3 regions of the Rhizobium sp. CB2179 genome follow, and region 3 is predicted to be linked to each of the others. Evidence: predicted binding sites of a transcription regulator. Region 3 holds the regulator's gene; each other region holds the start of a gene.

Region 1 (3,278 bases), 1.8 Mb from region 3:
TTCGCCCCGAAGATCCTCGATACCGGCATCTATGACGAGGTCGTCACCGTGTCCAACGACGAAGCCTTCGAACAGGCGCGCCTCGTCGCCCGGCTCGAAGGCGTGCCGGTCGGCATCTCCTCGGGTGCGGCACTGACGGCCGCAATCAAGGTCGGCGTCCGTCCCGAGAACGCCGGCAAGAACATCGTCATCATCATCCCCTCCTTTGCCGAGCGTTATCTGTCGACGGCGCTGTTTGAGGGGCTGGGGAGCTGAGACTGGCTTTGGGCCAGGACTTTCCCGGCTATCATCTTCACAGAGTATCGGGGCGCTTCGGCGCCCCGTCAGACTGCTGACAAAGCCGGCCAACGTCTCTTCCGTCATGCTCGGGCTTGTCCCGAGCATCTGTAGCCGGTTGATATGCAGCAGATCCTCGGCACGAGGCCGAGGATGACGACGAGCAAGGGACGAGGTTTTACAACAAATTGTCGGGTGCTTCGGCCCTACGCCGCCGCCGTCAACCTCTCACCCGCGATCCTGTAGGAGATCGCCTCAGCGAGATGGATGCGGCCGACCGTGGGCTTGCCGTCGAGATCGGCCAGCGTGCGGGCGACCTTCAGGACGCGGTGGTAACCGCGGGCGGAGAATTTCATCTTTTCGGCGGCATCGCGCAGCAGCTGCAGGCCAGGGGCATCGGGCTCGGCCAGTTTCTCGATCATCGCGGTGGAGCAGCGGGCATTGGTGCCGATGCCCTTTGCGCCGGTGCTTTCGAAGCGCTCCTGCTGGATCTCGCGGGCGCGGGCGACGCGGCGGGCGACGTCGGCGCTGGTTTCGGCCGCCATCGGCCGGATGAGATCGGCAGCGGAGACGGCCGGCACATCGATGCGGATATCGATGCGATCCATCAACGGGCCGGAGATGCGGGCCTGGTAATCGCTCATGCAGCGCGGGCCGCGGGCGCAGCTATGGCCGGGCTCTCCCGCCATGCCGCAGCGGCAGGGGTTCATCGCCGCGATCAGCTGGAATTTGGCCGGATAGGAGACGCGGTGATTGGCGCGCGCAATGACGCATTCGCCGCCTTCGAGCGGTTGGCGCAACGCATCGAGCGCCTGCGGCGTGAATTCGGGAAACTCGTCGAGAAAGAGCACGCCGTGATGGGCAAGCGAGGCTTCGCCCGGACGGGCGCGCAGGCCGCCGCCGACGAGGGCCGCCATGGTGGCGGAATGATGCGGGGTGCGGAAGGGCCGACGATCGGAAAGCTTGCCGCCGGACAGCTGGCCGGCGATCGACTGGACCATCGACACCTCCAGCAGCTCGGCGGCCGAAAGCGGCGGCAGGATCGACGGCAGCCTGGCCGCCAGCATCGACTTGCCGGAGCCTGGAGGACCGACCATCAGGAGATTATGGCCGCCGGCGGCCGCGACCTCGAGCGCCCGCTTGGCGCTTTCCTGGCCCTTGATCTCAGCAAGGTCAGGCAGGTTTGCAGCATTGGCGCGGATCGACGCCTCCGGCCGAGAGAGCACCTGCGTGCCGCGGAAATGATTGGCAAGGGCGATCAGGCTGCGGGGTGCGAGAATATCGACCTCGGCGCCCGCCCAGGCGGCTTCGGCACCGCTTTCGGCCGGGCAGATCAGCCCCTTGCCGAGCGCATTGGCGCCGATCGCGGCCGGCAGCGCGCCTGATATGGCGGCGATCGTTCCATCGAGATTGAGCTCGCCGACGACGACAAAATCCGACAGCGCATCGGCGGGAATGGCGCCGAGGGCGGCCATCAGGGCAAGGGCGATCGGCAGGTCGAAATGCGAGCCCTCTTTCGGCAGGTCAGCAGGCGCCAGATTGACCGTCACGCGCTTCGCCGGCAGCGCCAGGCCGGAGGCGTGGAGGGCCGCCTGTACGCGCTCGCGGCTTTCGGCAACCGCCTTGTCAGGCAGGCCGACGATCTGCATCCCGACCTTTCCGGGCGCGACCATGACCTGGACCTCGACCGGCACGCCCTCAATGCCCTGAAATGCCACCGTACTGACACGCGCGACCATAAGCCCATCCCTTGTCCCGCAAACTCTACCATACCGCCCTGCTGCCTTTATTCGATGCATGTCGTGTTCCCAAAACCGCTGCACACTTTTGGGCGACATGCATTAAGGCCAGCGGTTGCAATCTGGCATGGAAGTCGGAATAAAACAAGAACAATCAAAGAACGTAGTCAGGCATCCGCTGTGACCTTGGTTGTGCACGGTCGCGGGACCAGAACGGTCATGGGCGGCTGGCTCAGGCGCGCTTGCGCTCGATCGCATCCCAAAGCAGGCTTGCGATATCGGCGCCGCCGAACTTCTTCACCTCGCGGATGCCGGTGGGAGAGGTGACGTTGATCTCGGTCATGTAATCACCGATCACATCGATGCCGACGAGCAGGAAGCCGCGCTCCCGCAGCGCCGGGCCGATGCGGGCGCAGATTTCCTGTTCACGCACCGTCAGCTTGGTCGCCTCGGCGCGGCCGCCGACATGCATGTTGGAGCGGCTGTCGTGCTCGGCCGGCACGCGGTTGATGGCGCCGGCGAATTCGCCGTCGACCAGGATGATGCGTTTGTCACCCTTGCGCACGTCGGGCAGATATTGCTGGGCGATGAAGGGCTCGCGGAAAAGCTGGCCGAACATTTCCAGCAGCGAGGAGAGATTGCGGTCGTCGCGGGTCGAATGGAAGACGCCGGCGCCGCCATTGCCGTAAAGCGGCTTCAGGATGATATCGCCCATCTCGTCGCGGAAACGGCGGATCTCGGCGGCATCCTTGGTGATCAGCGTCTTCGGCATCAGGTCGGAGAATTCGGTGACGAAGATCTTCTCCGGCGAATTGCGCACCCAGGCGGGATCGTTGACGACGAGCGTCTTCGGATGGATGCGCTCGAGCAGATGCGTCGAGGTGATATAGGCCATGTCGAAGGGCGGGTCCTGGCGCAGCAGCACGACATCCATGGTCGCGAGATCGACGCGCTCCGGCGCGCCAAGCTCGTAGTGATCGCCCTTGACGTCGCGCAGCACCATCGGCTCGACGCTGGCATAGAGCTTGCCGTCACGGAAGCTCAGGCGGTCGGGGGTATAATGGAAGAGCTTGTAGCCGCGCGCCTGGGCTTCCAGGCTCATGGCGAAGGTGGAATCACCTGCGATATTAATGCCTGCGACATGGTCCATCTGGACCGCTACATTGGTGATCTTGGCCATTTCCATCCCTCGCTGAATGCCGGACAGATGTAGGTCGGCCAGATATCAAACGCAACGGGCAATCAAGGCCTTCCGGCCCCGGA
Region 2 (3,278 bases), 1.4 Mb from region 3:
GTCAGCCGCTCGCCGTCCCAGGCGGCCGATCCCTTGGGCGTCGCGATCAGCCAGTCCATGTCGGTGAAGCGCCGTTGGAAGAAGGGCGCTGTGCGCCCGACGATATGGTGATCTGGCTCGAACCAGGCGAGGAATTTTCGACGGCCCGCCGACACCGCACCAACCTCCTTGAAGCGGACGAAGGCCGTCATCTTGTGCGCGTCGCGTCGAACGTTTTTCGCCATCAGCCTGGCACGGGCGACATCCTCGTCGGAGGCCACTTCAAGCAGTTGCCGGTCCAGCTGCAGCCGCCAGAGCAGCCGGTAAAGCAGGGAAAAGCGCGCCGGGTCGGAATGGCAGAGAACTGTCTCCGCGAGCTCGAGGAAGGCGGGCGGCACCGTCATCGGCTTGCGTGCTGCGGCAGACGGAGGCGGCATGGCGTCGTGTTGAAACGCAAAACCCGGCTCAGCGCGTTTTTCGCGCCACTCGATCTCTTCCGGCAGGATGCCGGCAGCCGCGAAAGCGCGCGCGGCGTCACGCCATTCGGCAAGCTCCCCGCGTCCTGAAAGCACGACCCGGCGCATCACAGCAACGACAATTGTTCGGGTTTCGGTTCGAACATGGCGCGAAGGTCGGGGCGCTCGATCAATCGCCGCGGCGACCAGCCGTCCGCCGAGATGAAGGATTGGACTTTCTTGATCGAAATGCCGAGCCGCGAAAGATCGTCCAACCGAAGGCGGCGAAAACGACGGGCCGAAACGATCGCTTTGACTGTCTTGGTGCCGAGGCCGGGCACACGCAGCAACCGTTCACGCTCGGCCTTGTTGATATCGACGGGGAACTCGGCCCGGTTGGCGAGCGCCCAGGCAAGTTTGGGGTCGAGGGTGAGATCAAGCATGCCATCCGCCTGGTTCGCGGTGATCTCGTCGATGCCGAAACCGTAGAATCGATAGAGCCAGTCAGCCTGGTAGAGCCGGTGTTCCCGCATCAGCGGCGGCTTGATCAGCGGCAGGTTTTTCGACGAGTCCGGGATCGGGCTGAAGGCGGAATAGTAGACGCGCCTCAGCCCGTAGCTGCTGTAAAGCCGGCCACTGGTCGCAAGGATCGTCGCATCGTTCGCACCATCGGCGCCGACGATCATCTGTGTGCTCTGGCCGGCCGGCACGAAACGCTGACGCTTCTTCGTCTGCAGCGTCGGTTCGCCGGCGGCCTCGATCTTCAGCCTCAGATCCCCCATCGATCGCCGGATATTGGCAGGCTTCTTTTCCGGCGCGAAACGGGTGATGCCGTGATCGGTCGGCAGCTCGATATTCAGCGACAGCCTGTCGGCATGAAGCCCCGCTTCCTCGATCAGACGCGGCGATGCTTCAGGGATCGACTTCAGATGGATATAGCCGCGGAAGTTATGCGTCACACGCAGTTCGCGGACGATGCGAACCATCTCTTCCATTGTGTAATCGGACGAACGGATAATGCCGGAGGAAAGGAACAGGCCCTCGATATAGTTGCGGCGATAGAATTCCAGCGTCAGCCAGATGACCTCCTCGGGCGTAAAGCGCGCCCGTTCGACATTGCTCGACGAGCGATTGACGCAATAGGCGCAGTCGTAGATGCAGAAATTGGTCAGCAGTATTTTCAAAAGCGAAATGCACCGCCCGTCCGGGGCATAGGCATGACAGATGCCGGATCCCTCGGTCGAACCGAGCCCGCCACTTGCGCGGGAATCACGTTTCACCGTGCCGCTGGAAGCGCAGGAAGCGTCATATTTCGCGGCATCGGAAAGGATGGCCAAGCGTTCTGTTAGCGACTTCTTCATTAGTATGTTCACTATATGTTCCTGCGCCTGAAGTCAATCGGAGCGATCCGATTTCTGCCCATTTTCAAGCTGCATCACCGGCTGTTGGAGCAGGCCGCGTTTCTTTCATGCGAATTTTCTGGAAATCGGGCTTGGCGATCTGCTATAAGCGTCCGACTAAGATTGTGGCACGGTTCCGAAGCTCCCCTTCGGGACCTGTTTTCTTTTGTGTTCGCCGCTGATTATGCGGATACAAGGATTGAAGGACAGAAAAATGGTTGAAAAGGTACCGATGACACCGGGCGGTTTCGTCAAGCTGCAGGAAGAGCTGCGCTGGCGTCAGCAGGAGGAGCGTCCCCGAATCATCGAGGCGATCGCCGAAGCCCGTGCCCATGGCGACCTTTCCGAAAACGCCGAATACCACGCCGCCAAGGAAGCCCAGAGCCATAATGAAGGCCGCATCAGTGAGCTGGAAGACTTGACGGCGCGCGCCGAGGTCATCGACCTCACCAAGATGTCGGGCGACAAGATCAAGTTCGGCGCCAAGGTGAAGCTCATCGACGAGGACACCGACGAAGAAAAGACCTATCAGATCGTCGGCGACCAGGAAGCCGACGTCAAGGCCGGCCGCATCTCCATCTCCTCGCCGATCGCCCGCGCGCTGATCGGAAAGGAAGTCGGCGATTCCATCGAGGTCAATGCGCCGGGTGGCTCCAAGGCCTACGAAATCCTCCAGGTTTCCTGGGGCTGATCGCCCGCCAGCCGCGAGACCCCTCCCTTGCCTGATATCCGTGACGTCGAGATCATTGCGCCCAATTTCAAGCGCCGGCTCTCCGGCGTCACGTCAACTATCGTTCAGCTCATCCCATGCCAGATCCGGCTCGGTATCAAGATCGCGACACTCGGCCCCGGCCTGCCGGACGGCCTGCCGAAACTTAAGGGACGGCAGCTCCTCGGCCTCTGGCGCCCACCGGCGCGCCGGCGCCAGCGTGTCTGGCACGCTCGCCGCAACAACGAGATGGCTGTCGGCATCCTGCTGCGCCATCTGTTGCGCATGCCGCTGAAGCTTCTCTTCACCTCGGCCGCGCAACGCCGGCACACCGCCTATACGAAATGGCTGATCCGTCGCATGGACGCTGTCATCGCGACCAGCGATCGATCCGGCTCGTTCCTCGAGGTGCCGCACACGGTGATCCAGCACGGAGTCGACCTTGCCCTGTTCCATCCGCCGGAAACTGCAGAGGACGGCATCGCCGCCACCGGCCTGCCCGGCCGCCATCTCGTCGGCTGCTTCGGCCGTGTGCGCCATCAGAAAGGCACCGATCTTTTCGTCAGGGCGATGATCGATCTGCTGCCGCAGCATACTGAGTGGACGGCGATCGTCTCCGGCCGGGTGACGGCCGAACACGCGGCATTTGGCGACAAACTCAAGGCGGATGTCGCGGCCGCCGGGCTCAGCGACCGTATCCTCTTCCTCGGCGAAGTGCCTGACATCAAGGTCTGG
Region 3 (3,278 bases):
GGTGCGGTTCGCCTTGTCGAAGGAGCTCTTGTAAACGAGGCCGATGCCGAGCTTGCCGCAAAGCTCCTTCAGCGTGCCGGCGACCATGAAGGCGTGGTCGCGGCTCTCCATCTGGCAGGGACCGGCAATCAGCGACAGGCGGCCGGTATTGGAAAAGCTGACCTGGCCTTGGCCTTCGCCGATCCTGACTTCGGAATTCGTATCAGTGCTCATCGTGTTTCCTCGAAGGCGAAGAGCGTGCCCTGCCCGGGCGCGGGCTTCACCAGAATGCGATTGTTCTTGCGCGCGTATGTCACCCCGTTAGCAGCCAAATGCGCTTCTGTCACGGCAAGATCGGCGACAGCGAAGAGGATTGCCCGGCCGCGCAGGCCACGATCTGCGGATGAGCCGACGATGTCGAAATAGGCCTCCAACCCTTCCGCCGTCATCAGGCTGATTTTGGCATTCGACGCCGGGATATTGACGCCGAAACCGGTTTTCTCGACTGCCGATTGCACCACGGCGAGGCTGACGAAGGCAGCGAAGGCGGCAGCATCAGGCGCGCAAAGCGCTATCTCGACTATGCCGGTGACGCCATTGGCATGCGTCTCCAGCACGGCGCGGTCGGCCGGCAGCGGATTGACGCGCTCGACGGTAAATAGCAGGAGATCAGGCGCGCGCAGATCGCCGGCAAAAGCCAGCTTGAAGCCGGCAATCGTCTCAGAACCGTCCGGCATCGTCATCGGCCGGGTGAACTGCAGCATCTCGCCGGCGCTCGATCCGTTACCGACGAAATTCTGATGATCGATGCCGGCATCCTTGCTGCCAAAAGCCAGCCCCGAAAGCCCCTCCGCGCCGCAGCGGAAGCGGAAAGCCTGATTGCGGGCGGTGAAGACATTGCCTTGGCGCGCCGACGCCTCGCTCTCCTCGACGCTCGCAATCCCGAGCGGCTCCAGATAGGTCTTGTCAGCAAAGAAGACGCAGGCATTCTCCGTTCCGAAGGGATGGCGCGCATCGGGGGCAACGGTGAAGCCGAGCTTGCCGAGCCTCTCGCGCGCCAGATCGATATTGACGACCGGCAGCACGACATGATCCAGCGGGTGCGGTTTGGCGGAGTGCTCGTTCATGATATCCCTCCCTGACACGGCAAGAGATGTGCGACAGCGCTTCCCTCAACGCAAGACTTCTGTGCCAATCCGGCGAATGAAAATAAAAATCTCAACGAGTTGGCGCCAAGTTTTACGGAAATTTAGCTACTTGCGGAACACATATGGAACATATAGTGTCTGTTCTGGATTTGTTTCAATCACGAGGTCACAACGTCGATGCTCACGCGCAAACAACAGGAGCTTCTCCTTTTCATTCATGAGCGCATGAAGGAATCCGGCGTTCCGCCATCTTTCGACGAAATGAAGGATGCTCTGGACCTCGCCTCGAAGTCCGGGATTCATCGCCTGATTACAGCGCTCGAGGAGCGAGGCTTCATTCGCCGCCTACCGAACCGCGCCCGTGCGCTCGAGGTCATCAAGCTTCCGGAGGCCTACAGCCCCAGCATCCAGCCGCGGCGCGGCTTTTCGCCGAGCGTCATCGAAGGCAGCCTGGGCAAACCTCAGCCGGTCGCCGCCCCTGCTCCCGCAAAACCCGTCGCCGACAACGGCAACTCGGTTTCCGTGCCGGTCATGGGCAGAATCGCCGCCGGTGTGCCGATCTCGGCGATCCAGAACAACACCCACGACATCGCCGTTCCGGCCGACATGCTCGGTTCCGGTGAACATTATGCCCTGGAGGTCAAGGGCGATTCGATGATCGACGCCGGCATCTTCGACGGCGACACCGTGATCATCCGCAATGGCAGCACCGCAAGTCCTGGCGACATTGTTGTTGCACTCGTCGATGACGAAGAAGCGACACTCAAGCGCTTCCGCCGCAAGGGCGCCTCGATCGCACTGGAAGCGGCCAACCCGGCTTACGAGACCCGGATTTTCGGACCAGACCGTGTTAAGGTGCAGGGCAAACTCGTCGGCCTCATTCGCCGCTATCACTGACATCGGTTAGGCCGGATTCGGTAAAGCTGTTGCTGCGCCAGTCAAAGGCGCGATGGCGCATCCATGGTCGCGACAATGCGTCAAATGCGGTTGCCACCTCCAGGCCGGCGTCCGCGAAGCGCAACTCGATGGATCCGGTCCTGCGCAGCGTCTCGCCGGTGAAGAGCGTCGCACCTGAGCGGCAGCTGTTGAAACGCAGGCGGACCGACGTCACGATGATATCGGCCGCGTCGCATGCCGGGCCGAGATAGGCGGCATTGTCGATGACAGCAACCACACGACCATTGCCAAGCCTTGATGCGCACCAGGCCCTCTTGACGCAGGAAAAGCGGTTTGCTTCACCGGCCGCTGCGGCCGCCCGCATCGCTGTCCTCGCTTCGTTCTGCTGATCGCGGGAAAGCTTGACGCGGCGGTCTTCTCCTACCTGCGGGATAGCAGGACCATCCAGCATCTTCGGCGGATCATGTCTCGGCAGGACCAGGGCTCTCTGCCACTGGTCGAAGATGAAATCCGGTGGTCTTTCACGGTTGGAAGCCATTGCTGCCGCTTCGACCACCGCGACGAGACTGCCATCCTCCGAAATCACCAGATCCGGCGGCCGGGGAACCGGTAGAAGCAACAGGATGAGCGTTGCGACCGCGATGATTGATGTGCCGATATGGCGCAGCCGGGTGCGGAGCAGCGTCAGCAGCAGAAAGCCTGCGACGGCTATCGCGAAATACCAGGCGGGCAAGCGGCCGACGTCGATATTGCCATCCCAGCCGGACACCGTCTTTGCGACCGCGATCACCAGATCGAGGCCGAATCCGACGACCTTCCAAGCCCAAACATCCAGACCGAAAGGCATGAGTAGCATCGCCAGCAAGCCGGCCGGCATGATGATGAAGGAGATGATCGGCATTGTCGCGAGGTTTGCCGGCAGGCCATAGGCGGTCAGGCGATGAAAATGCTCGATCGAAAACAACGCGGTGGAAAAACCACCGATCAGCGAGGTCAGGAAGACGCCGCCGAAGAAGCCCGCAACAGTAACGAAGGGCCTGATGATCGGCAGCTTCAGAAAGGCGTTTTCGCGGATGCGCCGGTCCTTCCACAGCTGATAGCCCGAGACCAGCGCCAATGTGGCGGCAAAGGACATCTGGAAGCTCGGACCTAAGACCTCGGACGGTGAAATGAGGATGATGACGAGGGCGGAAAGCGCGACATTGCGCAGGCTGATCGACGGCCGGTCGAAGAAGACGGCAATCAACATGATGG

The links. The regulator LexA, encoded in region 3, represses DNA repair genes until DNA is damaged. The targets are predictions, from matches to a motif close to TGTTCNNNNTGTGTTCNG.
Region 1: AC244Q_RS23865 (YifB family Mg chelatase-like AAA ATPase) is a predicted target of LexA. The motif match lies at 2,151-2,168, and genes of this name have one in related genera.
Region 2: AC244Q_RS15650 (putative DNA modification/repair radical SAM protein) is a predicted target of LexA. The motif match lies at 1,801-1,818, and genes of this name have one in related genera.

What each region holds. Positions count from the first base shown of each region.
Region 1 covers NZ_CM172781.1:4,869,880-4,873,157, reverse strand. Annotated here, with positions in the region: gene cysK (cysteine synthase A) at 1-255, shown strand, start outside; gene AC244Q_RS23865 (YifB family Mg chelatase-like AAA ATPase) at 483-2,015, opposite strand; gene gshB (glutathione synthase) at 2,248-3,195, opposite strand.
Region 2 covers NZ_CM172781.1:3,121,063-3,124,340, forward strand. Annotated here, with positions in the region: gene AC244Q_RS15645 (UdgX family uracil-DNA binding protein) at 1-563, opposite strand, end outside; gene AC244Q_RS15650 (putative DNA modification/repair radical SAM protein) at 563-1,795, opposite strand; gene greA (transcription elongation factor GreA) at 2,049-2,525, shown strand; gene AC244Q_RS15660 (glycosyltransferase family 4 protein) at 2,553-3,278, shown strand, end outside.
Region 3 covers NZ_CM172781.1:1,739,182-1,742,459, reverse strand. Annotated here, with positions in the region: gene kdsA (3-deoxy-8-phosphooctulonate synthase) at 1-213, opposite strand, end outside; gene AC244Q_RS08785 (VOC family protein) at 210-1,106, opposite strand; gene lexA (transcriptional repressor LexA) at 1,305-2,024, shown strand; gene AC244Q_RS08775 (ComEC/Rec2 family competence protein) at 2,005-3,278, opposite strand, start outside.